One region of the Scytonema millei VB511283 genome, then DNA from elsewhere that is predicted to be linked to it. Evidence: predicted binding sites of a transcription regulator. Region 1 holds the regulator's gene; the other holds the start of a gene.
The links. The regulator NtcA, encoded in region 1, controls nitrogen genes in cyanobacteria. The targets are predictions, from matches to a motif close to TNTGTANNNNNNNNTACANA.
Positions count from the first base shown of each region.

Region 1 (15,574 bases):
CGAGACGCTTTGTTTCTTTCGCATCGTCGTGTTCGTTTAAGTAAAGGATTGCCACATCTGCGCCTTCTTTAGCATAAGCAATGGCTACTGCTCGTCCGATGCCGCTATCACCGCCAGTAATTAGCGCTACTTTACCCTGCAACTTCCCGCTGCCACGATATTTAGAGTCATCGGCTTTGGGTTGAGGAGTCATTTCAGACTCTTTTCCTGGTCTTTGTTCTTGCTGTTGAGGAGGTTGTAACGGTTGTTCTTCTGGCATAAACTTTCCCTTAATTTTGTCATTTGTAATGTTTTCACTCCGCTTAAATTTAGCTAATTGTTCGAGTGCGGTTATTCAGTCTGAAGGTGGAAACAGATACAGAACGCGATCGCTCTTTTGGTGTATGAATATTTGTGTCTGCAATACTCAATTGTTGAGAATTATTGATTGCTCCTTAGGACATATATTGCAAAAAATGTGGTTGTAGTACGATCGCAATTAGCGGGATCGCCAAGGATTGAAGGGCAAAGGGCAATGCAAATATTAGACCGTCATCTATCGACACAGGTAGAAACATTTCGTCAGTTACAAATGCAGTTGCGCGATCGGTGGAAAAATGTAGAAAGCTTCGATCGAAGTGACGGAGATATTTTAGTCATTCCCTCTCTGAGTGTCGATCAGCGAGAGATTCAAAAAATTGAAGGCGTGTTGCATTACGAAGAACGCCTGTTATTTTCACTGATTCGCTTGCAAAATCCCCGCACGCGACTGATTTATATTACATCTCAACCCCTACATCCCAGTGTCATCGATTATTACTTACAACTGCTACCAGGCATTCCCTTTTCTCATGCCCGCGATCGCTTATTACTCTTATCTACCTACGATTCTTCCTTCAAACCGCTGACTCAAAAAATTTTAGAACGACCCCGCCTGATCGAACGAATCAAGCAAGCATTGCGGCGGGATCAATCGTTTATGATTTGTTACAACACTTCCCCTTGGGAACGAGAATTATCTCTCAAGTTAGAAATTCCTCTTTATGCTGCCGATCCCGACCTCACAATTTGGGGGACAAAAAGCGGCAGTCGGCAAATTTTTGCTGAGAGTGGCGTACCTCATCCCGATGGGTGCCACGATCGCCTCGATAGTGTAGACGATTTAGCCACAGCTACCGCTGAATTATGGGAACGCCAACCGCATCTCAAACGAATGGTTGTCAAATTAAATGAAGGAATTTCTGGCGAGGCAAATGCTCTTTTTGACCTGCAACCTTTACAGGAATTTGCCCCAGGAAAAATTTCTCATGGCGATCGCGTTGCTGCTATCAAAGATAGTTTACCTTCTTTGCGATTTCAAGCTGCCTCAGAAAATTGGACAAATTATGCCAGCCGCGTTCCCGAATTAGGGGCAATTGTCGAGGCATTTGTTGAAGGAGAAGTGAAGCGATCGCCCAGCGTTCAAGGTCGAATTTTACCTGATGGTACGGTTGAAATTCTCTCTACTCACGACCAAATTTTAGGTGGTCCAGACGGACAAATTTATCTCGGCTGTCGGTTTCCCGCTGACGAAGCTTATCGAGTCCAGTTACAAGATTTGGGCTTGAAAATTGGCTGGACTTTAGCGAAAAAAGGCGCTTTAGAAAGGTTTGGCATTGATTTCATGGCTGTACAGCAAGCTGATGGTAAGTGGGACTTGCAAGCAATAGAAATCAACCTTCGTAAAGGTGGAACGACCCATCCTTTCATGACATTAAAGTTATTAACGAACGGACGTTATGACCTTTCAACCGGACTATTTTACAGCCAACAAGGGCGAGCAAAATATTATGTTGCTACCGACAATTTACATAAGAAACGCTATCGAGGTCTGTTACCAAACGATCTAATGGATATTATCGCTTCCCACCGCTTGCACTTCGACACGGGAACAGAAACGGGGACTGTTTTTCATTTGATGGGTTGTCTGTCAGAATTTGGCAAACTAGGCTTGACAAGTATCGGTGACTCCCCACAACAAGCAGAAGATATCTATCAAAAGGTAATCAAGGTCTTAGACGGAGAGACAAAATCTCATCATAACCCTGCTGCTACTAATGCCCAGCAGTTTGTTCCCTTCGGTTGGCGATTGGAAGGAGGCTGATGAGGAAGCCTCAGCGAATAGAATTCGCAGCTACATAAGCGAAGTCCGCCTGCGCGGACTCGTAAGCGAGGTTTTTAACCCGCGCAGGCGGGTTTTGTTTGTGTAGTCGCGACTTATAGTCGCTCCCATACAAGATATAGCACTCGAAACAAAGATTAGGACATAATAGAGGAGAAATCAACGAGAGAAAAAATGCCAGCTCCCTATAGTTATGATTTGAGAACAAAAGTCATACAGGCAATAGATGGTGGAATGGGAAAAACCCAAGCCAGTAAAATCTTTAAAATTAGCCGGAACACCATCAATCTCTGGCTTCAGAAAAGGGAAGAAACAGGAGATTATCGAGCAGAAGATGGATATCAGCGAGGCTATGGCGCAAAAATTACCGATTTAGAAGAGTTTAAGGAATTTGTCCGAAAACATGGCAGTCGAACTCAAAAAGAAATGGCTTCTTCTTGGCAAGAAGAAATTAGTGACAGAACTATTGGCAAAGCTTTGAAGAAAATTAGATTTACTCGAAAAAAAAACTTACGGGTATCAAGAAAGAGATGAAGCCAAAAGGCAAGAGTTTCTCGAAAAGATTGGTCAAAAAGGCATAGAAGAGCGAGTATATATAGATGAGTCAGGAATAGATAATCGAGACGACTATGGTTATGGCTGGAATGAAAAAGGACAAAGATTCTTTGACTTGAAATCGGGAAAAAGAAGTATGAGAGTTAGCATTATCAGTGGTTTATGTCAAGGTAAATTGATAGCTCCATTCACATTTGAAGGCGCTTGCAATCGCTTAGTTTTTGAGCAATGGTTATCTGAAAAGTTGTTACCGCATTTAAAACCAGGACAGACTTTAATTCTAGACAATGCTACCTTTCATAAATCTGAGAAAATCCGAGAATTAATCGCCCAAGCAAAATGTGAACTTGAATACTTACCGCCTTACTCTCCCGATTTAAATGAGATTGAGCATTACTGGTTTCCGATTAAAAACCGAGTAAGGAAATCTCAAGGAACCATTGAAAACTTTCGTGAACGAGTAGATGCTTCTGTTCGTCTTGCGTCCTAATCTATACTTCGAGTGCTATATTAAGTTCTCCCTCAAAGCTTCACATCTTTAAGACTTTACAAACCCTGGCTAGTTTCTAAAGCTTTGATAATATCTACCCAGTCAAGTGGGCTAAAATAGCCAAGACTGACTAAGCTGGAAAAAGCTTAAATCTTCCACTTCAAATTTATGACAAACATTCAGCCAGTTCAATCTCTTTCCCCTACTAAATCAAGCGATCGCGTTGTCGATTACTTCACCAAGCAAGCTTACGAGATCGGTTATATGGCTGGATTTTTGGTTGCTTGTCTAGATGATTTTTGTAACTGGTTGGCGATGCTAATTTCAGAATAGTTATTGGCGATCGGTTACAGTTAATTTGGTTTTAGAAACAGATTTTATATCTCTAATTTGAAGCAAATATATCAATTTCATCTGCTCCCTACTCTCTGCTCTCTGCTCCCTATACAAGACAACTTAATACAAAAATAGTTTTGAGCAGTTTCGCCTACCCAGGTATTGGGTAGGTTTCTTTTTTACATACCCATAATTTCGTAACCAGCATCGACATATATCACTTGACCCGTGATACCGCTAGCTAAGTCGCTGCAGAGGAAAGCTGCGGTGTTACCCACTTCTGTCTGCGTCACCGTGCGACGTAAAGGAGCAACTTGCTCGACATGATGAATCATATCTAAGATTCCACCTACTGCTGAAGAAGCGAGGGTACGAATTGGACCGGCGGAAATAGCATTCACCCGGATGTTTTGCGATCCCATTTCAGAGGCAAGATACCGCACGCTCATTTCTAAAGCTGCTTTAGCAATTCCCATCACGTTGTAGTTAGGAATTACTCGCACGCCGCCTAAATATGTGAGAGTGACAATACTACCCCCTGCTGTCATTAGGGGTTTAGCAGCTCCGCTCAATTGCAGTAAAGAGTAAGCACTAATATCTAGAGCTTTACCGTAACCCGATCGCGAAGTACTGCTGATATCTCCGCTCAAGTCATCCTTGTTAGCAAAGGCAAGGCAATGGATTAGAATATCTAGTCTCTCCCATTTTTCTGCGATCGCCTCAAAGGTAGATTGAATCTGCGCTTCATTCTGCACGTCACAGGGCAAAAACAGGCTAGGGTTCAGGGGAGCTACTAGATCGGCAACTTTTGTTTCCATCCTGCCCCGTTCGTCTGGTAAATAGGTGATCCCCAGGTTTGCACCAGCTTTGTGTAACTGTTGGGCGATCCCCCAAGCAATGGAGCGGTTATTGGCTATGCCAGTGACAAGGGCGTTTTTTCCAGTTAAATCTAGCATACGAACTGTGTCAGGAAACTCATTAGCAGCATACACCTATATCAGTGACCAATTATCAGTTGTCAGTTATCAGTTGTCAGTTGTCAGTAGTTTTTCCTCTGTCCCTTGTCTCCCTTGTCTCTCTCTTGCCACTAGTCATTTAGTCACTCCCCGATCGCAACTTTTTCAAATCAATTAGCTAGAATTTAAGTAAAATTCCTTATTCTCGCTTAAGATATATTGGCAAGTAGTTTTCATGCTAAGTAATTGAGATTTGAGGACAAAATACTCTGCCATTTTTGCTTTAGAATCGATTTCTTTGCGGTCTATTCAAGTTTTTGTAGCTTTGAATACAAAAAAACTGGAAGATTCTGATTTAGATGCATAAAGAGCAGATCTTCTGGATTTTGACTCGATCGGTTTGTTGATGATGTTATCTGATGTACTCTTTGGTGTAGTCTTTACGGACATCTGGTTGGGCAAGGAATATGGTCGTGACGCAAGATAGACCGCTAGCACAGGTATTTCGGCAGGTAGGAGCTGGTTCGTTTCCACCAGTCGTAGAAGTATTTGAACGGGGCAAAACAATATTTTTTCCTGGCGATCCGGCAGAACGGGTCTATTTCTTACTCAAAGGCGCGGTGAAGTTGTCGAGAGTATATGAAGCCGGAGAAGAGATCACCGTTGCACTATTGCGAGAAAATAGCGTATTTGGCGTGCTGTCGCTGCTGACAGGCAATCGTAGCGATCGCTTTTATCATGCAGTGGCTTTTACGCCAGTGGAGTTACTCTCAGCACCAATCGAGCAAGTCGAGCAAGCGCTGAAAGAAAATCCCGATCTGTCAATGTTAATGCTGCGGGGCTTATCTTCGCGGATCTTGCAGACGGAAATGATGATTGAAACCCTGGCTCACCGCGATATGGGTTCGCGCTTAGTCAGTTTTTTGTTAATTCTCTGCCGCGATTTTGGTCTTCCCAGTCCAGATGGGATCACGGTCGATCTCAAGCTTTCCCATCAGGCGATCGCAGAAGCGATTGGTTCTACCCGCGTTACAGTCACCCGCTTGCTAGGAGACTTGCGCGATAAAAATATGATCTCCATCCACAAAAAGAAAATCACCGTTCACAACCCTGTCATATTGAGTCAGCAGTTTACTTAGGGGCGAGGAGCGAGGAGTGAGGAGTGAGAGGACGAGGAAGATATGGGGGACAAGGGGGACAAGGAGGACAAGGAAGCAGGGGAGCAGAGGAGCAGAGAAGCAACTACCAACTACCAACTACCAATTCCTTACACCCTAAACCCCACACCCCACACCCTTTCTTCACTGGTCACTGATAACTGATAACTGTTAACTGACAACTGACTCCCTACTCCCTCATTATTAGGGTAGGCTGTATCTGGATGATGTAAATCGCAGCAAGAAATGTCCACCGGATTCATCTGGATTGCAGCAATTATTATTTTGGGGGGTGTAATCGCGACGGTGGGCGATCGCATCGGCACGAAAGTAGGCAAAGCGCGGCTGAGTTTGTTTAAACTGCGTCCCCGTAATACGGCTACTTTGATTACCATCTTGACTGGAATGGTAATTTCTTTTTCCACTTTGGGGGTTTTGCTAGCTTTTGACAAGCGGTTGCGAGATGGGGTCTTTGAGATTGGTAGGGTACAACGATTGCTGGAATTAAGGCGACAAGATTTAACCGAAACTCGACAGCAGTTAGAAACAACTACCAAAGCCAAAACTCAAGTCGAGCAAGAACTGACTCAAGCCAGGGAAGAACAGAAAGCTCAGCAGATAGAAGCTCAAAGACAGCAAGCAGCAGCCCAAAAGCGGTTGAAAGAAATTAATCAATCTTTACGGGCAGCCTTAACTAAACAAATACAAACCCAAGCTCAACTCAACCGCACTCGCGGTCAGCTCGAACGAATTTCTGCCCAATATCAGCAAGCGCAAGCGCAGCTGAACACGGTGACTGGACAAGCACGCAGGCTACGACAAGAAATTCAACAGAATCAGAAAGAACTGCAAGCATTAGTTGCCCAACGAAATCAACTTAAAACAAGAATTAGCCAGCAAGACCGAGAAATTGCCAAATTAGACGCAGAAATTCAGCGGCGAGACCTGAGTATTGCCCAAAGAGAAGCTTTACTGAAAGATTTGGAAAAAGAAGCAATTGCTTTAGCAAGGAACTTACAACTGCTGCGCCAGGGGAATCTTGCATTAGTCAGGGGTCAAGTCCTAGCGGCGCGGGTAGTGCGCATCGTTCGCCCTTCAGCCGCTCGTCAAGCTGTCGAAGAAATTTTGCGCGAAGCTAACCGTAATGCTATGAATCAAACTCAACCTGGAGTAGAAAAAATTTCCCAAAGGGTTGTCAAAATTTCGGAAAAACAAGTCGAACAGCTCATCAAGCAAATTGACGATGGGCGAGATTATTTCGTCCGCATTCTCGCTGCAAACAATTATGTGGTCGGGGAAAGTTCGGTGCAAGTTTTTGCTGATGTGGCGCTGAATCAACAAGTCTTTAAACCTGGAGAAGTATTATCTAGAATCGAAGCGAACCCAGCAGTAATGACAACCAGAGAAGTGAGACAACGCATAGATTTGTTGTTAGAAGCTGCTAAATTTAGCGCTCAACGTGCTGGAGTGTTGGATGAGAATCTCCTAATTGCCGACAATCGTATCCAAACCCTAATTCGCTTTTTCGAGCAACTCCAGAGCTACGATCGCCCATTAGAATTAAAAGCGATCGCCGCTCAGAATATTTACACTGCTGGACCTATAGCTGTCGAGCTACTGGCAACTCAAAACGGACAGGTGATATTTAGTACTCAACAGAGTTTACCGCAGCCAACGGAGCAGGGAGCAGGGAGCAGGGAGCAGGGAGCAGGGAGCAGGGAGCAGGGAGCAGAGGAGCAGGGAGCAGAGGAGCAGGGAGTGGGGAGTGGGGAGTAGGTATGGAGATGCACTCAACTGTGATATTAGGCTTCGATCCTGGTCGAGATAAATGTGGTGTAGCAGTGATGGGACTGGATGGTAATTTGTCCTACCATCAAGTTGTATCAGCAGCAGAAGCGATCGCTACTATTCAAGCCTTGCGCCAAAAATACCGCATCTCCCTGTTAGTTATGGGCGATCGAACCACATCCAAACAGTGGCAGCAAAAAATTAGTCAAGCACAACTAGAACCGCTAACCATAGTCATGGTAGACGAACGCAACACGACTTTAGAAGCACGCGATCGCTACTGGCAGATGTATCCTCCAACTGGTCTTTCTCGCCTCATCCCGCAGGGAATGCGTCAACCCCCACGGGCGATCGACGATATTGTAGCAATATTGCTGATTGAAAGATACTTGTTAAGTCGTAAGTCGTAAGTCGTAAGTCGTAAGTCAACAGTCACTTACTACCAACTCCTCACGAATGACAAATGACAAATGACCATTAAATTTCTGCCCGAATTTTAAATGCATAATCTCCGCCTGGTTCTAGCTGATAGTCGCGTTGCTCTAGAAAGCGACCAAGAGGTTCTTGGATCAATGCCCGTCCTTGCGAAGGTTTAACAGATAACTCGCCTCGGTGAAATTGCCACTGGAATTGCCACTCAAAATTACCAGCGCACACTTCTCCTTCTAGCAAACCATGCTGCCAAGATTGTCGTGTAATCCGAACGTGGGCAACAGTTTCTGGTAATCGTTTACGACTCACAATGATACTACCGTTATGAAATGCTTTCCGAATGACTTACTTCCCACAATACCAAAACCAACTTATAGGATCGAAGAGGCGAAAGCGATCTTTCTAACGAAAGAAAGTGAGTCTTGAGTGGTTAGTGGCTAGTGGCTGGTGGCTAGATTCCTAGTTTTCGTCTTCACTAGTCACTAGTCACTAGTCACTGAAAACTGAGATTATTTCCATCTATGCATGAGCCTTTAGAAGAGACGGAATTAGCCGATGAATTAGATAAGGCAATTTGGGGCTTTGATGATATTCAGGCAGAAATTAACTACAAACAGGCAAAAGATACTCTTCATAACTTAGTCACTCGTCTCGACCTCAAACCACAAGAACGAGAGGGATTAGAATCAGAAATCGCCCAGTTAGAGACGATGCTGGAAAATCTGGAGCAGAGGGTGGTGCAAATTGCTGTCTTCGGTATGGTAGGTAGGGGAAAATCATCTCTACTTAATGCTTTGTTAGGGCAGCAAGTCTTTGAAACGGGTCCATTGCATGGCGTAACTCGCAGCACTCAAAAAGCACAGTGGGAAGTTACAGAAGAAACGATTGGTACGGGCGATCGCTACGTTAAATTTACCTTGCCTAGTAGCGGTGATTCTCAAGTAGAATTGATTGACACCCCCGGCTTAGATGAGGTTGATGGGGAAACTCGCGCTGCCCTCGCCGCGCAAATTGCCAATCGTGCCGATCTGATTTTATTTGCGATCGCCGGAGATATGACGCAAGTAGAACACAAGGCTCTTTCCCAACTGCGAGACGTTGGCAAGCCGATCCTGTTGGTATTTAATAAAATCGACCAATATCCCCAAGCCGACCGGATAGCGATCTATCACAAAATTCGCGACGAACGAGTCAAAGAATTACTCTCTCCCGATGAAATTGTCATGGCGGCGGCTTCTCCTTTGACCAAAAAAGCGATCGTGCGTCCTGATGGAACCAGAAGCGTGCAACTCAGCCAGGGACAGCCGCAAATTGAGGAATTGAAATTAAAAATTCTCGAAATTTTACATCGGGAAGGCAAAGCTTTAGTTGCTCTCAATACAATGCTTTATGCCGACAACGTGAACGAGCAAATTGTCAAGCGTAAACTCGAAATTCGTGCCAGCAGTGCCGAGCGCTTGATTTGGCGGGCAACCATGACCAAAGCCGTAGCGATCGCCCTGAACCCAATAATGATGGTCGATCTGCTCAGTGGAGCTGCGATCGATTTAATCCTCATCCTGTCTCTAGCTAAGTTATATGACATACCGATGACACAGACAGGAGCCTTGCAATTGCTACAAAAAATCGCCCTGAGTTTGGGCGGAATTAGTGCCAGCCAATTGCTAGCAAATTTGGGCTTAAGTTCCCTGAAAAGCTTATTGGGTATAGCTACCCCCGCTACCGGGGGCATTACCCTGGCTCCCTACCTTTCTGTTGCTATTACCCAAGCAGGCGTGGCGGGTGTTTCTGCTTACAGCATCGGACAAGTGACAAAAGCATACCTCGCCAACGGCGCAACTTGGGGACCAGAAGGACCGAAAGCCGTCATTACGCGCATTTTGTCCTCCCTCGACCAAACTTCTATTCTGAATCGGATTAAAGATGAGTTGGTCGCGAAATTAGGGGCTAGAAAAGAGAGCTGAGGGAGCTGAGGATGCTGAGGGAGACAAGGGAGAAAGAAATTTACAATCTCCATACCCTACACCCCACACCCTACACCCCACACCCCACACCCTACACCCTTTCTTCACTAGCCACCAGTCACCAGTCACCAGCCACTATCTTATACACGCGGAGGCAGATTACGCTGCTGCTTGAAGGATTCGAGAATTTCCCGTACTTGTTGTCCGGCGATTTCCCGACCACCCAAACCGAAGGCGATCGCAGAAGCAACGGCGATCGCGCCAAATAGCAATCCAAATGCTAAATTCACGATATCTTGGGCAATACCGATCTGTTGCAGTGCCATCGCTGAGACAAGGGCAATAATTGCTATACGGGCTATCTGTCCTAAAATCTGGGCTTGGCGATCGCCCGAACTGGTGATGATGTTGTAAGCCAGGTTTGCCAAAAATAAACCGATGGCGAATACTACCAATCCTGCTAAAATTCGCCCAAAAATTACGATGATGCCGCTAACTAGGGTAGTTAATGCAGGAATACCCAAAATATTAACTGCTGTCACCGTGGCAAACAGCATAATTCCTACAAATACAATAATGCCCACAATTTCGGCTGGCGTACGAGCGGAGATTGTAGGCGCTGGTTCCCTTTGAATGACTGTTGGCTGTCCCGTCGTTGGTGGGGGTGGAATTGCTCCTGGTTCCTCATAGGTGGGACTTGGCGCGGCGCTTCTGCGTCTGAGAGTGGGCAGTCCCAACACAGAGAAGATGTTGTTAAAACCAATACTTGTGAGAATATTCGTCACCAAATCGCCAACGAATCGCCCCAGGAAGTAAGCCAGGATGAGAATTAATGCTGCTGTAAAGATTAGTGGTAAAGCATTAAGGATCTGTTGCAACATGGCGATCGCCGGAGTCGAGATCGCATCAATGCGCAGTTGTTGTAGTGCCGCGATCGCTACTGGAATCAAAATCAGGACGTAGACGATGGTGCCAATAATTCCCGATAAAGATTGCCCTCCCGCCGTGGTTCGCAGTCCAAAGCGCGATCCTGCTTGGTCAATTCCAGTTGAGATCAGCAAATTAGTGACGATCCGACGCACTACAGTCGCCAACAACCAACCAGCAGCAGCAATAATGACTGCTACCAAAATATTTGGTAAAGCTGAGAGGATCTCGCTCACCAAACCCTCTATTGGTTGTAATGCTTGCTGCAAACCAAGAGTATCGAGGATAGGAATTAAAAACAGCAAAAATATAAACCAGTACAAGGCATTGCCAATCGTATCGCTGAGCGATAGCTGGTTTGGTGGTCGAGTTACCCCTTGGGGTCGCTGGTCTAAACGCTCGTCTAGCCTAGCAGCGCGCAGTCCTCGGACTGTAATCAACTTCACGATTGTGGCAATTGCCCAAGCTACACCCAGGAAGATCAGCGCTCCTAGTATCCGAGGAATGAAGCTCAGTACAGTATTGAGGAAGCCACCCAAAGGACGAGACACCACCTCTAGTTGAAGTGCGTTTAGCACCGCTACTACGGTGAAGAGAATCACAATCCAATAGACTAGATTGGCAATCAGTTCTTCGACTCTGGGTAAGTCGCGGCTATCCGAACGACCAGTAATGCTGGCTGCAATGCGGTTGTCAATATCCGTGCGATTGAGGATGCCTTTAACTATAGCTTTAGCGATCGCAGCCACGATCAAACCAAGCGCCAGAATTAAGACTGCTCCCAGCAAGTTAGGAATAAACGCTAACAAGCTACCCCAAATATTTTGTACGTAGTCTACACTTCGCTCAACAGCCTGTTGTCCCTGCTGTACTGGTGGTGCTGCTTGCGCCAAATGTTGCCAAGACGCTTGCAGGGGTCTATCCCAGTTAGTGAAGTGGGTTATCCCGTGCCAAATTGCATTCATAATTTTCCGAGTTAACTGTAAATTTCATGAGGAGAAAGTACCAGCCACCGCTCTTTTTGGTAGCAGAATTGAAAATCCTGCTACAACTCCCTTGTATTTTTGTACTTTGTCAGCAAATTAGCTAGTGAGGAGAAATATAGAGTTCTTATACAGAGTGATTCCTCAGTTTCTCATTCCACATCTACCTTAGTGAGTAGTTATGCCAGAAGAATCCCCGGATTAGTGAGTTTTTAGGTTTTTCATTCTTGCGATAGGTGCGAAATCAAATCAATTTACTCGTTAAGATTATGATTAAATTTTCTGATAAATCAGGGAGACAAGGGGGAGAAGAGAGCGCAAGGTTGCTGAGGGAGCTGAGGGAGCTGAGGGAGCTGAGGAAGCAGGGAGCAGTTATCAGTGACCAGTGACCAAAGTTTTGAGTTTTGAGTTTTGAGTTTTGAGTTTTGAGTTTTGAGTTTTGAGTTAAATTCAACATTCAACATTCAAAACTCTCTTCCACGCATCACTGACAACTGACAACTGACAACTGACAACTGACAACTGACAACTAACAACTGACAACTGAACGAATGACACAAATATTTGAACAATCAATTGAGATTGCTGCTAGTGCAACGGCTGTCGAGCGTTGCGTTACCGACTTGCATCTAATGCATCGGTGGTTGAACCCAGCCCTGCGTTGCGAACCTGTAGGCGAGTGGAGTACGGAAATAGGTAGCCGCAGCCGTTTTATTATTCAAGTTCCCTTAGTCAAACCCACTTTAGAGTGCATCACGATCGGTCGCGCTCCTGGGTTAATTGTCTGGGGGTTTGAGGGTTTTTTTCAAGGTAGCGATCGCTGGGAGTGTCAGCCCTTATCCCAAGGAACGCGCCTGCTTAACCGCTTTGAATTTGATATACCCAATCCCATCGTTAGCTGGGGTTTCCACACCTTCGCCGCCCCCTGGACGCAAGCGGACATGAAAACTCAACTCCAGCGCCTCAAGCAGGTTGCTGAGGAAGTGAGCAGGGAGCAGGGAGCAGGGAGCAGGGAGTAGGGAGTAGGGAGCAGGGAGTAGGGAGCAGTTAATTCTCGACTTACGACTTACGACTTACGACTTACGACTTACGACTTCCAACTCTATCCTCTTCCCAGTTGACTTAACAACTTGCGAATTACTGGAGCATCTTCTGCATGGGGGGCTTGGGCAAGATAGGATTCAAAGTCGGAAATGGCTGAAAACCAATGTCCCAACTGGTAGTTAATTAAACCGCGATCGCGTGTTTCACCTGGGATATCTGGAAACAACAGCAAAATCTTTTCTACTGTTCCCAGTGCTTTTTCTAAATCCTGCTGTTGTAAATAAATATACTTCAAATTTGTCAGCATTCGTGCTAAAAATTGCCGATGAGTCACCGATCGCAAAAATTCCGCTCGTAATGCTACAGGCTGTCCGTAAATTTGGCTCAATTTTGCTTGACAGTCTTGAGGAAACAGTACTTCACCTCGATTGAAGGCATCGACAAAAATCTCCATTTCCGGTATCTCAGGACGAATCAGGAAATGCCCCGGCATTCCCACCCCAACCATCGGAAAGTCAATTCGCTTAGCTAACTCTAGGTAGATTAGCGATAGTGTAATCGGAATTCCCGTCCGTCGCTCGATCGCATCGTTTAAGAAGCTATTACGCGGATCGTGATATTCATTAACATTTCCTTTAAATCCCAAGTCTTCATATAAGTATTGATTAATAGTTTGAATGACACGCAACGGATATCTCTGAATGGGTAGCCGCTCTAGTAATTCTTCTGCCATCGTATTTAGAGCGTTGAGATATTCTGCTGGATCGAGTTCTGGATATTCCTCCTGAGCAATGTAGAGAGCTGCTTTGGCTAGATCGATCTGCTCGTCAGAGCGATCGATCTCTTGAGAGAAAAATTGCCTTGCTACCGAAACCATCACTAATTACAAAGGATAATTTTGCACTCTTTACATAAATTAAAACAGACAACACACTATAAATGGTGCATCCTTAAGGTCAGTCTTATGGAACTCAACCACAGATAGTTGCATCAGACACAACAAACGTGGGAAGTCAGCGATCGAGGTCAAAAATTCTGCAATAGGTTTGAGCAATCACAAACAGAAGTGTCACCACCAAATCGTTTCGACGAAACTCAACAATGGCGGCGGATCTTTTATAGCTTGCGTACCAGCATTTTAATTTGGTATGTCTTGCTGTTAACTTTTAGTGCGTTTCTTTCCACCTTGGTCATCCGGCAAGTCTTACTGGCGCGCCTAGAGACAAGACATGAAAACTCTTTGTTGCAGGAAGTAAAGGAGTTTCGAGTTTTAGCTAATGGCAAAGATCCCAACACGGGAAAACCTTTTCAACATAACCTTAAAGCTTTGTTTAGAGTTTTTCTCAATCGCAACATTCCCGATGACGATGAGTTTTTGATTGCCATCATTGAAGGTGAAATCGATCGCTCTAGCCCTAGAGCGCTACCAGAGCCACTAAAACAGAATTCAGAGCTAATTCAATATTTTGGTAAATTGACCAAGCCAGAGCAGGGAGCCAGAGAGACGACCGCAGGCACGATCGTTTATCGCGCCGCCCCCATTATTAGAGATGAAACTCACGGTGTCTTTGTGGTAGCTCAACTGACAGCAGGGGAACGCCAAGAAGTGGATGAAGCAATGGCAGTGATTATTCAAGTCAAAATTTTTGTCATTATTGGGGCAGCTATCCTTGCGTGGTTAGTGGCAGGTAGAACGCTGACTCCTCTACATTTACTCACGGAAACTGCACGCTCGATTCGCGAATCTGACCTGACTCGTCGCATTCCTGTCAAGGGGTCGGATGAAATTGCCGAACTAGCAACGACTTTTAATGAAATGCTCGATCGCCTCCAAGCTGCTTTCAGCAGCCAACGCAACTTTATTAACGATGCCAGTCACGAACTGCGAACGCCAATAACTATTATTCGCGGTCACTTGGAACTCATGGGCGACGATCCCCAAGAACGAGAGGAAACTGTAGCCTTAGTGACAGACGAATTAGATCGCATGAGTCGTTTTGTTGACGATCTGTTACTCCTCGCCAAGGCGGAGCAACCAAACTTTTTAAAGCTGGAAAGATTAGATCTGACTACCTTGGTAGCAGAAATTTACTCTAAAGCGATCGCCCTATCAACGGATCGTCACTGGCAGATCGATCGCCATAGTCCAGGGACAATTATTGCCGACCGTCAGCGCCTCACCCAAGCAATGATAAACTTGGCTCAGAATGCCACCCAACACACGACAACGGGAGATACGATCGCTTTAGGCTGTATGCAGAGACACAATTGGGTACGGTTATGGGTGCGCGATACGGGCGAAGGTATTTCTCTAGCAGACCAACAAAGAATTTTTGAACGCTTTGCTCGCACTACCAGAAGTCAAAGGCGTTCTGAAGGTGCTGGCTTAGGCTTGGCAATCGTGCGGGCGATCGCTCAAGCTCACGGTGGCAAAATTGAACTAAGTAGTCGTCCTCGTCGCGGCTCTACTTTTACCATCGTACTTCCTGTCGAACCCACATCAGAGATATCATCTCATGAGTAGAATTTTAATCGTCGAAGATGAACCCCGGATTAGCGCTTTTATTGAAAAAGGGCTAAAAGCCAATGGCTACACAGTCTCAGTAGTTCGGGATGGCGATGAAGCTTTACTTGTAGCCAATAGTAAAGATTTTGACCTCATGATTCTCGATATAGGGCTACCGCGACAAGACGGTTGGACGATATTATCAACATTGCGCGGTCAAGGAGAATATTTACCGATCGTCATTCTCACTGCTCGCGACGATGTGAATGATAAAGTAGCGGGACTAGAGGGAGGTG
Region 1 is NZ_JTJC03000003.1:374,504-390,077, forward strand. Features, by position in the region: gene QH73_RS13455 (SDR family oxidoreductase) at 1-259, opposite strand, end outside; gene QH73_RS13460 (peptide ligase PGM1-related protein) at 515-2,122, shown strand; one part of gene QH73_RS13465 (IS630 family transposase) at 2,315-2,620, shown strand; one part of gene QH73_RS13465 (IS630 family transposase) at 2,622-3,185, shown strand; gene QH73_RS13470 (hypothetical protein) at 3,354-3,518, shown strand; gene fabI (enoyl-ACP reductase FabI) at 3,701-4,477, opposite strand; gene ntcA (global nitrogen regulator NtcA) at 4,945-5,616, shown strand; gene QH73_RS13485 (hypothetical protein) at 5,640-5,792, shown strand; gene QH73_RS13490 (DUF3084 family protein) at 5,881-7,410, shown strand; gene QH73_RS13495 (pre-16S rRNA-processing nuclease YqgF) at 7,419-7,832, shown strand; gene QH73_RS13500 (DUF3146 family protein) at 7,900-8,163, opposite strand; gene QH73_RS13505 (GTP-binding protein) at 8,376-9,818, shown strand; gene QH73_RS13510 (mechanosensitive ion channel) at 9,959-11,710, opposite strand; gene QH73_RS13515 (SRPBCC family protein) at 12,280-12,747, shown strand; gene QH73_RS13520 (SirB1 family protein) at 12,831-13,652, opposite strand; gene QH73_RS13525 (sensor histidine kinase) at 13,839-15,296, shown strand; gene QH73_RS13530 (response regulator transcription factor) at 15,289-15,574, shown strand, end outside.

Region 2 (15,574 bases), on a different contig from region 1:
GGAACTCCAAACCAGCCTGGGTCTTTGAGTTATCTCAGTCTCAAAAAGACTAAGGCTAACTTTAGAGAACGGCTCCGGCGCGCAGCCGGCTAGCTTCAACCTGATGACCCATGCATTTACTACTTTCTATCATGGGCATCACCTCCTTGTTGCCTAAGCGGTCTTAGTCTCAAGAGGTCAGAGCGTGTAGCCCTGCCGTCGTTTGCTTTACTTAAGATAACACACGATTTGCGTTTTGCGTGAAATCAGTTGTCAGTTATCAGTTGTCGTAGGGGCGGGTGCGCGCAAACAGATTCACGGCTCAAGCCATAATCTTCGTTCCAAACCCGCCCGTACAGTTATCAGTTATCAATTACCGTCAATCCTCAACCGTCTTCACGTAGCGTTTACTGTCAGCTGTCAACTGTTAACTGTCAACTATTCCACTTCTTCATACTGAGCGATCGCCAAAACAAGATTTGATTAAGCAGAGCAATTTGTGATACTTTTCATTATCCGTAGGGGAATGCTTTCAGCAGAATCGAAGCACGACTTATTGATTATGCTGGCAGCAAAACCCAAGCCTAAACTTTCTACCCTTCTATTTTTTATTGCCTTCAGCTTGGCTGTACCAGCATTTTTTAACCTCAAAGTTTGTCTTCCTCCTGCAATGTTTTGCTTTCTGCTAGGAAGCTTAGTAGAGGGAGTCGAAGTCGTAGCAGACAAGAATCAGAAGCATCGAGATAAAAGATTCAAAGCGTAATCGGTCTCATCAAAATGCAAAGCACAAAAAGCCTCCACTAAGTTGTGGAGGCTTTGGTTTATAAAAGGAAGAAAGTTAACATCCTATCGCAACCCATAGATTGCTGACCATCAAGTCGAGAGGTTCGTAAACACTTCTCTTGACAAGATTAGAGTGCGTTACCGCGAGGTAGAACCTCCTCAGGGAACTCGAAGTTTTCGTGGGGTTGGTCTTGAGGTGCCATCCAGGCACGGATGCCCTCGTTGAGCAGAATGTTCTTGGTGTAGAAAGTCTCGAACTCGGGGTCTTCCGCTGCCCGCAGCTCTTGAGAGACGAAGTCATATGCCCGCAGGTTCACCGCCAAGCCGACGACTCCCACTGCACTCATCCACAAACCAGTCACTGGCACGAACAGCATGAAGAAGTGCAACCAGCGCTTGTTGGAAAAGGCAATCCCGAAAATCTGCGACCAGAAGCGGTTTGCCGTCACCATCGAATAGGTCTCTTCCGATTGAGTCGGGTTGAAGGCAGGGAAGGTGTTGGAGCTATCGCCGTCTTCAAACAGCGTGTTTTCCACCGTTGCCCCGTGAATCGCGCACAACAGCGCTCCTCCTAATACCCCGGCGACTCCCATCATGTGGAAGGGGTTGAGCGTCCAGTTGTGGAACCCTTGGAAGAACAGCAAGAAGCGGAAAATCGCCGCGACTCCAAATGAAGGCGCAAAGAACCAGCCGGACTGTCCTAAGGGGTAGAGCAAGAAGACGCTGACAAAGACCGCAATTGGTCCGGTGAATGCTAAAGCGTTGTATGGTCTGATCCCCACCAAGCGGGCAATTTCTAACTGCCGCAGGCAGAATCCAATCAGCGCAAATGCCCCGTGTAAGGCGACAAATGCCCACAAGCCCCCCAACTGACACCAGCGCGTGAAGTCCCAGTTCGCTTCTGGTCCCCACAAAAACAGCAATGAGTGTCCCATGCTGTTGGCTGGGGTCGATACGGCTACGGTTAAGAAGTTGGCTCCTTCCAGGTAGCTGCTGGCAATCCCGTGGGTGTACCACGAGGTGACGAATGTGGTTCCGGTCAGCCATCCACCTAGTGCTAGGTAGGCGCAGGGGAATAATAATAGCCCTGACCAACCGACGAATACAAATCTATCGCGCTTGAGCCAGTCGTCGAGAACGTCAAACCATCCTCTTTGACTCGGTGCGCGTCCTACTGCGATTGTCATGAGGACAAATCTCCAAATCTTCTTATGATTACTTTTTTGCGAGCTTTACGCCCAACTTTAAAAGCGTTTACTTTCACGTTAGGCAGAAAGTAGACCGAGTTGTAAACTCACTTTACGAATCTTAACTCACTCTAATTATTATTTGTACAACTGAACCATAAAATGCAACAACCCTATTGGATGAATTCGATCGCGAGATTGCAGATTTTTTCCTGCTCGTAGCAAGATGTAACCCCTAGTTGAACCCGTCTAAGGACGTATCATTTGGAAAATATGATTGGATAATTTTATGAATTGACTTCAAGTTATAAGTTTTTTCTTGCTTCAGTTGCCGCAGCTGACACACTTAGATCTTCCATTTCTGAGAAACGTTTGGTTGAAGTTATACCATCCACCTCAGCATCTGCATCGACATCATCAGCAAAAGGATTGTGGAAGAAAGACCCCGTTTGGGGTGGTAGAGTCGGATCGAGAACAATTTCTGCCAAACTTTTTGCGACTCCAGTTAGGGGAATGGCAAGGATCACACCCAAAAATCCGCCCAATTGCGCCCCCAGTAATAGAGAGATGAAAATAGCCACAGGCGATAAACCCGTCAGATTGCCCATAATCCGAGGTGCAACTAAGTTATCTTTGACTTGTTGTAGGGCAACTGCGATCGCCAAAACCTGAAGCGCAAGCCACCAGTCGATAAAAGCAACTACGATCGCGACTGTACCAATCCCTAAAGTCGCACCGATAAACGGAATAACTTCTGTTAAGCCAATAAAAACAGCAAATAAGAGGAAAAACGGCACTCGCAGTGTCGAAAAAGCGATGGTGAGCGTGACAGCCATAAATAACCCTAGCAAGAGCTGTCCTGAGACAAAGCGCTGGAGATTGCGTTGCAAGGCAGCAGTTAAGCCAGAGCGAATTTGAGGCGAGAGGATACTCGTCAAACTATTCCACACCCTTTCCCCATCAATTAGCATGTAGAAGGAGAGGACTAAAATTAGAATTGCGTCCAAAAACCAATTAAACGTACCAATCGCCAAGCCTAGACTTTTAAATGCGATCGCTTCAGCCTGGGTTTGCAGCCGATCCAATAACAGCGATACAAGCAACTGGACATCAAAGGGTAAGTTATATTGAGCGCTCCAGGCTTGAAAAGTATTTAATTGTTCCTGAGCCGAATCGAGAATGGTTGGTAAGTTATTCACCAACTGCCGCGCCTGGTTAAATACAAGCGGCACTACAGTCAACGCGACAATCGCAAAGACAAATCCCGCTCCCAAGTAGACGAGTCCGGCTGCTACTGTGCGGGGTAAAAAAGTTTGCAATCCAGCTACGGCATAGTTGAGTAAGAAGGCAATTAGAGCGGCGCTAATGACAATACTTAATAATTCGCCCACGTAACCCAAGGCTCGAAGCGTCACCGACACTGAAACCAAGATCAGCAGCCAAGTGATCAGAAATTGTTGAATCGGTAAAAAGGCGCGGTTCATCGTTAGTGAGTGAAGAAAGGGTGTAGGGTGTGGGGTGTGGGGTGTAGTAGATTATTAACTGGTCACTGGTCACTGATAACTACTCGCTGCTCCCTGCTCCCTGCTCCCTGCTCCCTTTAAAATGTAATGTCTCTGCGGGATTTAAAGCATCTTCTGACACGGGGAGGAAGAGATCGAAAAGGTTTTTCAAACAACTCGCGATCGGGACGGCTGTGAGTAAACCCAGTAACCCCCCAATTTTAGTCCCTACTGCCAAAGCTATTAGCACTCCAATCGGGCTTAAGCCTGTAAAACTACCCAATAACCGAGGAGCGATCGCCTGATCGATAATTTGGTCAATTACTACAGCTACTGCTAATGTTTTGGCTCCCAGCCAGAAGTCATGTACTGCGACTAACAGTCCAACGAGGCTGAAACTTAAAACGTCTCCAAAGGGAATTAAAGTCATTACGCCGATTCCTAAGCCGAATAGCAATCCGAAAGGGACTCCTAAAGCCACAAATGCTAAAGTCATGGCTGTACCGACTAGTGCGGCTAGTGCCACCTGACCGATCAGATAATTTTGAAAGTTTTGCTGAAGCGATCGCTGTATTGGAATACTCCAGCGAGATGGTAAACGTCCAAAAATGCCATGCCAAAGCCGTTTGCCGTCCAATAAGAGGTAAAACGTCAGCACGACGGTTAAAATTGCCTCGGAAACGCTATCAATCGTGCCAATAATCAGCGTTACTAGTTCTTCGCCTAGAAACTGTAATTCATCTGGGAGGCGATCGCTTACTTGTGTGGTTAAATGAGTCAGATTGAAAGGCAACTGCTGCGTTTGTACCCAAGTGTCTATCATTTTTAGCTTTGCCGTTCCAGCGTCAATCCATTGCGGTAGTAGTCTCGCACCTTCGCTTAACTCTTCTATGAGTAGTGGAATTAAGGTAATACCTAAAGCGATCGACGCGACTAAAGCTATGAGAAAGACTAAGAATACTGCATATTGGCGTTGTACTTGGCGCTGTTGAAGCCACTGCACGGGATAATTCAGAATGAAGGCTAAGACCGCTGCTAAGCCGAATATGGTGATTAGAGGTTGAAAATACTGAAAAACTAGGAGTGCCAGCCATCCATTAAATACAAGTAAGGGGAACGGTAGAGCGATCGCCAACCATTGCCACAATTTATTTTTGGAACCATTCATACCCTTTCACACCTAGCATCAGTCTGCGATCGATTTTCGCTCAAAAGATGCAATGCTCACCTCTTTCTTGCGATTCCATCAGGTAGTTCAGTCGCAAAGGTTAAGATGAGAGCAGCTTAGTCACGATGTTGAAGATAAAATGTTCACGATCGACTTGACAATCAAAAACACAGCCTTTCCGGTGTCAGTACAACGGAAGGAAACTGCGGATGCAGAAGCAGCATACAATCAAATTCTGGCAGCAATGCGCAGTGGAAATCCAGAGATTATCGAACTGACGTGCGATCGCCAGCCAGAAAAGAAAGTCGCCGTCCGTACCAGCGAAATTTCTGGGGTGCAGATCTCGCAAAAAGACAGCACAGCTGCTGGCAAAACCCCCGGCTTTTTTGCCTTTACCGAATCTAAATAACTAGCTGGGGTGTCAATGGCTGAATCTGCCATTCAAGTTCGGGATTTGTGCTTTAGTTGGTCTAGCGGAGAACAAGTTTTTCAATCTCTCTCTTTAGAAGTACCAAAGGGAGAGTTTTGGATGTTGTTGGGAGTCAACGGTAGCGGTAAGTCTACTTTACTGCGGTTGTTAGCAGACTTGTTAACACCTCAGTCCGGTCAAATTGGCATCGTGCATCCAGTTGGCTTTGTCTTCCAAAATCCCGATCACCAACTCGTAATGCCGACTGTGGGGGCTGACGTGGCTTTTGGGTTGGTGGAAGAAAAACTCTCCATCTCCCAAGTCCGTCAGCGAGTCACAGAAGCGCTGGCTGCGGTAAATTTATTAGAACTACAGCGTCGTCCGATTTATGCCCTGAGTGGAGGACAAAAGCAGCGCGTTGCTATTGCTGGGGCGATCGCCCGTCGTTGCGAAGTTTTGTTGCTTGACGAACCTACAGCCCTCCTCGATCCCGATAGTCAACTCGATTTGGTGGCGCAGGTGCAAAATTTGGTTAAAAGTCGGGGAATGACAGCCCTTTGGGTGACGCATCGTCTCGACGAGTTGAACTATTGCGACGGTGCTTTTTTACTCGAACGCGGTTGTCTGATCGATCGAGGAGAACCAAAACGGTTGCGACAAAAACTGATGGAAGTCGCAGCATAGGACACAGCAAGGGCTTGACAGTGTCAAGCCCTTGCTATTTGCCCCTGAGTGTCATGCGTGATACGCAAACAAAGATTAAAATTGTGAATAATAAATTTTATATTTAGTAACATTCACAGCGAACCATGTCACCCCCTTCGACTCAACCTGTTTTGCTAGTAGACGGCTACAACATCATTGGCGCTTGGCAACACCTGAAAATAGCCCGCGATCGCGACGGATTAGAGGCAGCGCGGTGGCAGTTGGCAGAAGCTTTAATTAGTTACAGTGCTTTTAAGGGATTAAGTACTCAAATTGTTTTTGACGCTCAGTATCAACAGACGATTGGGACTCAAGAAGTCAAAACAGAAAATCTATCTGTATACTACACCAATTTCGGCGAAACGGCAGACACATATATAGAAAGAATCTGCGCGGCATACTACAGGCAGTATTTAAATCGCTCGCTCTGCTCCCGCTTAATTGTTGCTACCTCCGATCGCGCTCAGCAACTAACTGTAATGGGTTACGGTGCGGAATGGCTCTCGGCTTTGCAATTAAGACAAGAAGTCGAGGCGGCTACAGTGCGATCGCGCCGCAAACACAAACAAGGCAAACAATCATCAGGGAGATTTCTGGCTTCGGCGATCGACCCGAAAGCGCGGCAAAAGCTAGCTAAAATGCGCTTTGGCTTGTAATTTGGTGCGGCAGAAAACAAATTCTCAAAAAAAAATTAGACAGAGACTTGCAAAACCTGTTTATAAGGGTTATTATAAATATTCGCAATCCTCAGTAGCTCAGTGGTAGAGCGGTCGGCTGTTAACCGATTGGTCGTAAGTTCGAATCTTACCTGGGGAGTTTAAAACATTAATTGACATCAGATCGAACCCTCAAACAGCTGACGGAAAAGCGATCGGCGGCTAGACTAGACGCAGCTGAGCATAGGAGAGTCTAGTATGACAGACCGCGACTACACTTTAATTCTTGACAAAAGCGGCAGTATGTCTACTCCCGACCAACAGGGGGGTAAAAGTAGATGGGAAGTTGCCCAAGAATCTACTTTAGCCGTGGCGAGAAAGTGCGAACAGTTCGATCCTGATGGCATTACTGTATATGTTTTTTCCGGTAAATTTAAGCGTTACGATGATGTGACATCAGCGAAAGTCTCTCAAATCTTTTTAGAAAACGATCCGGTGGGGACGACGAATCTAGCATCCGTGCTACAAGATGCGACTAATAATTACTTTCAGCGCAAAGCCAAGGGACAGACAAAGCCAGAGGGAGAAACTATTGTCGTCGTGACTGATGGAGAACCAGACGATCGCCGTGCGGTGTTTGAAGTTATCATCAATGCTACCCGTCAGATGGAACGGGATGAAGAATTAGCAATTTCGATGATTCAAGTTGGTTCCGATCCGCAAGCCACCAAATTTCTGAAAGCTTTAGACGATCAATTGCAGGGAGTTGGTGCTAAATTTGATATCTGCGACACGGTGACGTTGGACGATTTAGAGGATATGAGTTTATCTGAAGTGCTGATGAACGCTATTGGCGATTGAGCTAAAATGGCGATCGCGGCTTGCTGAAACAAGGCAGAAGGCTGAGGGCAGAAGAGGAAATATATATGGATGAGATCGATCGCCTGCTATCCCAACTCAAAGCAGAAAATGAAAAGCAGCCTGCAAAACCCAGTCCTCAGCCGCCAGTAGAAAGTTTTTCTACAGCTAAATCGAGTGGGGCGATCGATCGTATCTTAGAGCAAGTAAAATCCGATCGCGATCGCCAAGATCGCGAACAAGAAGAAATTAGACAAGCACAATTAAAAGCCGAACAACTAAAACAACAGCAACTTCAGCAAGAAAAACGAGAAGAGTTGAAAAAAACGGCTCAAGTGTGGTTAGAAAAGTTAGATCCGTTTTCTCCTGAAGGATTATGGTTTGAACGGTTTGCCGAGAAATACGAATCGAAACTAGCAGCAGCAATTGATTATTTACTAGAAAATTCTGGGTAAATTGTTATTCGGAAAAGCTTTATTTGAAATCTCGCGCAAAAGCGAGTTCATTATACCTCTTTGCGCCTTTGCGTCTAACGCTACGCTAACGGCTTCGCCTTCGCTATCGCTAACGCCTACGGCTGATGCGTGACAAAATCTTTTGAGATCGCCCTTCCGCAAGCATGGGATAATAGAAAACCGTTAGAAGCAGAAAACTATGCTTTATTGCTGGATATATTGTTGAATTCTCTGCCTCAACCATGCCACCCCGCAAGCAAACAACAGAGCGATCGGTTTATCAGCTGAAAATAACGCTTCAAGATTTGCGTCCGCCGATTTGGAGACGAGTGCAAGTCTACAGCGACATCACGCTGGCTAAATTGCATCGAATTATTCAAGAGGCAATGGGCTGGACAAATTCCCATCTTCATGCTTTTACAATTCAAGGCGTAGAATATGGGCAACCAATGCCAGACTACGAGCTCGATATGCGGAACGAACAGACGGCAAAATTAAGCCAAGTCGTGCCAGGGGAAAAGTTCAAATTCCACTATACCTATGACATGGGCGATTCTTGGGAACATGAGATTTTAGTCGAAAAGGTACTATCACCCGAACCGCAGACGCACTATCCACTGTGTTTAACCGGTAAACGTGCCTGTCCGCCAGAAGACTGTGGCGGGGTTTGGGGTTATGCAGAATTTTTAGAAGCAATTCAAGACCCAAATCATCCAGAACATGAATCGATGTTGGAATGGATTGGTGGTACATTCGATCCCGAAGCTTTCTATCTAGACGAAGTAAATCAACAACTGAAGCAGATTCGGTGAAACGGCTAAGTCAACAATTTTGACTTTTGTACGGGCGGGTTTAGATAGTAATTTACTAATAATTCATGAGAAAACTGAGAAATAAACCAACCCCTACTGAACTTTTGACTTTTATTCTTCTTCGAGTACTTCGTTAACTGGGAAACGATCCATCAGTTGAATTGCCCGATAAGCATTGCGACGTAAAGATTCTGACAAAAATGGAACGTGAGGGATTTGAGAGAGTAAATCTAACGTTCGGCGCAGCAATCTGACGACATCACCTTCATCTAAACTCGTATTAGCACATAATTCCCTCCATTCTACGCCTAGCGACCACTGCTCGATTAAAGCGACTAAATCGTATTCCAACCAAATTGGAATTGTGACGTTATAGCGCCGCTGTAATTGAAATAACTGTCGCCGAATCGGACGGATACTCGCCAAGGCAATATCGACTTCTTCTGATAAGAGATAGCGTACCCAACTATCGGGGCGGGGTGTTTCCGTGACTAGCGCGGCGATCGCCGCAGCGAGGTGATGGGGGGCAAGATTGTCTAGTTCGCCACTGGCAAGGGCTAAACCCAACCACAGTTCGTTATCTCCTCTGACAGCAGCAGCAATTTTGCCTAAGTTGGTTGGCGTAAGATCGTCCAAAGCCCCAAATCGCTGCAAAATTTCCATTAAGTGCAGAAATTCTTCCCAGTGATGGTGGGCGTAACGTTCTAACTCTGCATGTCTTTCCTCAATTTCTGTTTGCAGTTGAGCAATTCTAGTCTTGCGTTTGAGAATACTAGCGGGATTGCCTAGATGATGCAAAGGATGAGCTGTTAGTTGCTCTTGTACGGCAATAACTCGGTGTTGTTGTTCTAAAACCTCTGGCGCAGCGTGCCACGGGGGTAGATCGGGAATCTGCGCCGCAATTACTGCTGTTTCTTCATTGCCTTTACGCGCTTGCCCTGGTTTAAGTGGCATTTCTACGGGCGGCATCAGATGTTCGGGAATATCTAATCGAGCAAACTCGGCAAATAAATCTGCTATATCGCTACTAGCTGCTACGTACCAGCGATTATCTCGACCCAAACAAATAAAATAAGGTGCTTGTCCCGAACCAGGAATTTTCGCTACCAACACCGCTGGAATCGGCGTTGATGTTTGGACGTGCTTGCCGCGCAAACTCAATAACGTACCCGACATGGCAAAATTAATCGTCAGGCTCAATTGCTCTAGTCGTGCCTCTAATGCCTGTTCTTCCAGCACCTTCAAGAGTTGGCGTTCGACTTTGAGCCGTTGTCGCAATTTTTCATAATGATTTAACCGATCCTCATCGACCGACTGCATTTGAGTTTGCAAGTCGGCAAGTCGATCTTCCATCTCGGCGATCGCATCGTATTGGGGTTTCAAATACAATGTAGCGAGATATTGCCCAAAACTACGCTCGATCAGCTCTTTCGCTTCTGCTAAATTATGAATTTGCAGCAGATTTAACACCATGCCGTAGCTGGGAGCAAACTGACTCACTAGCGGGTCTGGTTTAGCAGTGGCTAGATATACAGCTTCTTTCGCGCCTTCAAATGGCGTTTGCAAAGTGACGACGTGACCGAGCTTATCCATACCTCGCCGTCCGGCGCGTCCTGCCATTTGCAAGAATTCGGAAGGATTGAGCAAGCGGTGTCCGCGATCTGTACGTTTGGATAAGGTAGAAATTACCGTCGTCCGCGCTGGCATATTAATTCCTGCCGCTAGGGTTTCAGTCGCGAAGACAACTTTAATTAAACCCTGCTGAAACAATTCTTCTACTAACCCCTTCCAGGCTGGTAATATACCCGCGTGGTGAGCGGCAATCCCGCGATAGAGTGGTTCTACTTGTCCGACACGTCCTGCATCTGGGTTGCGGCGCAAAAATTCATCAATTTGGATTTTGAGTTGAGCCGCTTCTTCTGGATTAACTAGCGTTACGCCTGCCAGTTCCTCGACGGCTTTATCGCAACCGCGACGGCTGAAAATAAAGTAAATGGCTGGTAGCATATCTCTAGAGTAGAGATGCCCCACGGTGTCAATTAACTTAGGAGTTTCCGGTCTGGGTCCCTGCTTTCTGTCGCTACTACCCTTTTTCGGTCGCAGTCGCGGATTGAGTTTTCCAGTCTTGGGATCGAGTAAAGGAAATATTCCTTTAGGATTGCCAAAATAAAATTCGAGCGGGACGGGACGAAATTCAGAATAGATTAGTTCTGTGGGTCCATGAACGCGACAGATCCAATCTGTCAGTTGGTCGCTATTGGCGATCGTGGCTGAAAGTGCTACCAGTTGAATATCTGGCGGACAATAAATAATAGATTCTTCCCATACTGTCCCCCGCTGGCGATCGTTCATGTAATGGCATTCATCCAAAACCACCGCTTCTACACCTTCAAGGGATGTTCCCACTTCACCAATGGGAGTACCGTAGAGCATATTACGAAAAATTTCCGTAGTCATCACCAAGATTGGTGCATCACGGTTGATCGAAACATCGCCTGTTAACAATCCGACCAAATCTGCCCCAAAGCGATCGCGAAAGTCGCGTAATTTTTGATTCGATAGCGCTTTCAGCGGCGTAGTGTAAAAAACTCTCTTGCCTCTAGAGAGGGCGCGATAGATCGCGTATTCCCCAATTAAAGTTTTGCCAGAACCCGTAGGCGCACAAACAACTACGGAGCGATTGGCATTCAGTGCCGCGATCGCCTGTCGTTGGAACTCATCCAGCTCAAACGGAAAGATACTCTCTAGATTTAGGTCAGCTTGCAGTTGGGGAATTTTCACTCAATAATTTATTCAACACCCTTTATTAATAGGGTAACCAATCTTGGAAATTTAGGGAGCAGGGACGAGCTGGGAGCAGGCAGCTGAGGAAGCTGAGGGAGCAGAGGGGCAGAGGAGCAGAGGAGAAATACAAAATTCTCCACCCCCACACCCTTTCTTCACGCACCCCACACCCTACACCCTACACCCCACACCCTACACCCTACACCCCACACCCTTTCTTCACCACTCACTGATTCCCCAGTTCTCGCGATCGCTTTGTTGCAGCAACTACGGCTTCAATTAGGGCAGAACGAAAGCCTGCTTTTTCTAAGGCTGAGACTCCCGCGATTGTCGTTCCGCCGGGGCTAGTGACGCGATCTTTTAATTCGGCTGGATGAATGCTTGTTTCTTGCAATAGCTGCAACGTGCCTTTGACGGTTTGCTGGGCGAGTTGGTTAGCAATATTTCGGGGTAAGCCTGCGGCTACGCCACCATCGGCTAATGCTTCTACTAAGATTGCGACATAAGCTGGACCCGAACCAGAAAGCCCCGTAACGGCATCCATGAGGGATTCTGAGACTTCTACAACTTCTCCTACTGCTGAAAAGAGTTGCAGGGCAATTTGTTTGTGAGAGTCGCTGGTACGAGCGCCTAAAGCGATCGCCGTCATACCTACACCAACTGTAGCAGGGGTATTGGGCATTGCCCGAATCACTGGTAAATGAGAAAAAGCCGCCTCTAGCTGCTGTAAGGTTACGCCTGCCATGATGGAAATTATCAACGGCAATTGTGTTGTAGTAGGGGCGGACATTTGTGCGCCCCTACTGGATACATCTGCTAAGTCTTGGCTAATTGCTGCAAATATCTGCGGTTTTACTGCCAATACAACTGTATCTGCCGATAAGACTTTGGCATTTTCTGTTGTTACTTGAATGCCATATTGTTGCTGCAAAAAATTGCGACGTGACGGCTGCGGTTCGCTGGCTATGACTTCTAGAGGTTGATAAATTTGCCCACTAATAAGGCGGGATAAAATGGCTTCTCCCATTACCCCGCCACCAATAATACCTAACTTAATTGACGATTTTTCCATAGCGATCGGCTCATAGCTATCAGTCTGTTTTGTCATTTGTCATTTGTCGTTTGTCATTTGTATTTCTTGATGTTTGTAACCAATGACTCATGACTGATGACGATTGACCGTCTAGGAGCTGAAGAACCGTATTTTAGCCAGATTGAGCTATTCTAGTCGATTCAGCCGTCCATGCGGGTGCGGGTGCGCTCATGCGCTGGGGACGTGTTGGTACGGCTTGTGGGAGGTCGTGACCCAATGTTCCTGGGGTTGTAACCTGAACGCATAGCGGTGTAAATAGGAAGATGCTTTCACCCACTCGCTCTTGATGTCCGTCCATAGCGTAGGTTCCGCCAGCCACAAAATCTACAGCGCGTTGTGCTTGGTCTGGTTCCATCATTGTTAAATTTAACACTACCATCTTGCGATCGCGCAGAGCTTGAATGGCTTGTGGCATTTCCTCAAAGGAACGCGGCTCCATCAGAACTACTTCGTAATTACCGTTCAATGCTCCATGCATATCAATTACATTCCCTTTACCACCTGCGTTAACTTGATTCCAACGACGCTGCTGGCGCGTTTCTTTTTCTGGCACAGGGGTAGGTTCGGGTGAGTATGCCTCATCCCCTGATTCTTCAATATCATCGAATTCGTCTTCGTATTCGTACTCTTCGTTAGTACCAACGAGCCAATGCTTTAACTTAGAAAACGTACTCACTTCACTCTCCCTTGCGTTACACGCTACAAATCTACTGGGAAAAACCGTTTCGAGCAACTACCAAATAAGCAATGATTTAGGAAGTTGGCGTTCATGTTATCCGCCTTTTTGAGGTTTCACTGCGAATCTTAGCAATTCTTGAAATTTGATAAATCGCCTATTTTGTAGTCAAATTTACAAGTTTCGGCTATTTCTCAGCTAGAATTTTGACTTCACAGTATACAGTTGTCAAGTCTATTTTTCGGAAATTTTTAATATTCACTTTGGTTTTTCTTCCAAAAGTTATTTGACATGCGAAATAATAAATTAGAAACTGAGGACTAAGAATTATCTGAGAAGTCAACCGCTCTCTGCTCCCTGCTCCCTGATAACCGGTCACTGATAACTGCGATCGCCAAAAATTATCCGTCCTAAACGTACCATTGTTGCTCCAGCTTGGACGGCTAATTGGTAATCGTCAGACATTCCCATTGATAGCTGGTGCATCTGAAGATTAGACCAGTGTTGCTGCCGAATTTTATCGGCTAAATCGCGAGTTTGCTCGAAAACATTGAGGATTTCGACATCATTCAAATCTAAGGGTGGAATTGTCATCAAGCCTTCGATTTGCAGGTTGTGACAGCGATTTAATTCTGGTAAGCTGGCTAACAAATCGGGAATAGTCCAACCAGACTTATTTGGATCGCTGAGAATTTTGACCTGCAAACACACTTGAGGACGGCAAGATAGCTCTTGTGCCAGTCGGTCTAGACGTTGAGCTAACTTTAAGCTATCGAGAGAATGAATCCATTGAAAAAGTTCTACAGCTTTTTTGGCTTTATTGCTTTGCAAGCTACCAATTAAGTGCCAAGTGATGTCTGGTAAATCTTGTAACTGCTGCTGTTTGCTAGCGGCTTCTTGAATGCGACTTTCGCCAAAATCCCGAATTCCGGCTTGATATGCTACTCGCATCGCTTCTACGGATACCTGCTTGGTGACGGCGATTAACCGGACGGTAGCTGGAAGTTGTTGACGGATAAGCGCAATACGTTCGGCAATCTGAATAGTCATTGGAAGGTGGCTTGCAAAGTCTTCTGTAATCGATCGTACTCTTGATATTGACCGTTACGACGTAAGAACCGCAGTCGAGTCTCCAATAGTAAACGAGCTTCAGAGCGGCTCACTGGCTCGAATTTCATCCCTGAAGCTTCAAGTGTCACCAAAAAAAATAAGCGCTGGGCGTAGAGCGTGGTGAAAAGTTCTTGATGTTCCTCCAAAAGGCAGATGCGGAATAACAACCCAAATGTAGGATGATTCAAATAATTTTCTGTATTCATCAACGGCGATCGCAGCTTAAAACATGTATTTTATGGCAGTGAAGGATATCAATTGTCTAAATTTGTAATTTGTATTTCATTATTCACAATTTGTTTTAAGTTTATTGGGATAATTTCTAAATTCTTCTGTCTTTATGTAGAACTATAAAGTTGCTGGCAACGATCGCCTTGAGAATGCGACCGCTCCTAAGAACAGACGAGGATCGCCGTAGCGATCGCGTAATCTCCGTCATGGCTCAAACTCAACTGCCACTGCAACTGTCCCCAAGCATCTACGAGCGCTAACGCTCGTGCGTGTAATTGTACGGTAGGAACGCCGCTCGGTTGACGGCAAATCTCAACGTCAGTGTAGCCTACGCCCAGCCAGCCAGTCCCCAAAGCTTTGACCACAGCTTCTTTCGCCGCCCATCTACCAGCTAGTTTATTCATCGCATTACGACTAGGAGCATTTTGCTCGTAACGACAATCCAATAGCTCATTTGGCGTGTAGACGCGCCGCAAAAAGCGATCGCCAAATTGCTCTATAACCTTCTCAATTCGAGGAATGTAAATAATATCCGTTCCTAAACGTAGCATCAGTTGTCAGTTATCAGTGATTAGTGGCTAGTGGCTAGTGACTAGTTAATTCTTACTTACGATTTACAACTTACGACTTACGACTTCATTTTTCCGTTCTTTTCAAGGCGATGATTTGGGCTTGAGCTTTGTGCAAAGACTCATACCATTCTCGCTCGGGGTCGCTGTCAGCAACGATCCCCGCTCCAACTTGTCCCCAAACTTGATTGCGGGAGTCGGGAGTTGGGAGAGTGGCTAGTGGCTGGTGGCTAGTGGCGCGTGATTTTTCTCCCTCAGCCTCCTCAGCGCCCTCAGCTCTCTTACTCTGCTCCCTGCTCCCTGCTTTCTGCTCCCTGCTATACAGCAGAGTCCGAATCAAAATATTCAAGTCTAAATTACCGCGCCAGTCTAAGTAACCGCAGGAACCGTAAAACAAGCTGCGGCGGACTGGCTCCAATTCTTCAATAATTTCCATGCAACGGACTTTAGGACAGCCAGTAATCGTACCCCCAGGAAACACGGCGCGAATTAAATCGATCGCATTGTATTCTGGTTTGAGCGTACCAGTAATATTACTCACAAGGTGCATGACGTGACTGTATCGCTCAATCGCTAGTAATTCATCGACAACGACAG
Region 2 is NZ_JTJC03000005.1:312,453-328,026, forward strand. Features, by position in the region: gene QH73_RS19005 (hypothetical protein) at 236-439, shown strand; gene QH73_RS19010 (hypothetical protein) at 479-742, shown strand; gene psbD (photosystem II D2 protein (photosystem q(a) protein)) at 891-1,949, opposite strand; gene QH73_RS19020 (AI-2E family transporter) at 2,255-3,433, opposite strand; gene QH73_RS19025 (AI-2E family transporter) at 3,513-4,619, opposite strand; gene QH73_RS19030 (UPF0367 protein family) at 4,759-5,028, shown strand; gene QH73_RS19035 (energy-coupling factor ABC transporter ATP-binding protein) at 5,044-5,712, shown strand; gene QH73_RS19040 (NYN domain-containing protein) at 5,838-6,389, shown strand; tRNA gene QH73_RS19045 (tRNA-Asn) at 6,478-6,549, shown strand; gene QH73_RS19050 (vWA domain-containing protein) at 6,648-7,250, shown strand; gene QH73_RS19055 (salt stress protein, Slr1339 family) at 7,271-7,702, shown strand; gene QH73_RS19060 (hypothetical protein) at 7,832-7,990, shown strand; gene QH73_RS19065 (plasmid pRiA4b ORF-3 family protein) at 7,945-8,514, shown strand; gene QH73_RS19070 (DEAD/DEAH box helicase) at 8,626-11,295, opposite strand; gene proC (pyrroline-5-carboxylate reductase) at 11,525-12,406, opposite strand; gene QH73_RS19080 (cell division protein SepF) at 12,504-13,067, opposite strand; gene QH73_RS19085 (YggS family pyridoxal phosphate-dependent enzyme) at 13,443-14,117, opposite strand; gene pipX (transcriptional coactivator PipX) at 14,114-14,383, opposite strand; gene acpS (holo-ACP synthase) at 14,570-14,959, opposite strand; gene QH73_RS19100 (anthranilate synthase component I) at 15,045-15,574, opposite strand, start outside.
Region 2: QH73_RS19080 (cell division protein SepF) is a predicted target of NtcA. The motif match lies at 13,229-13,248, and genes of this name have one in related genera.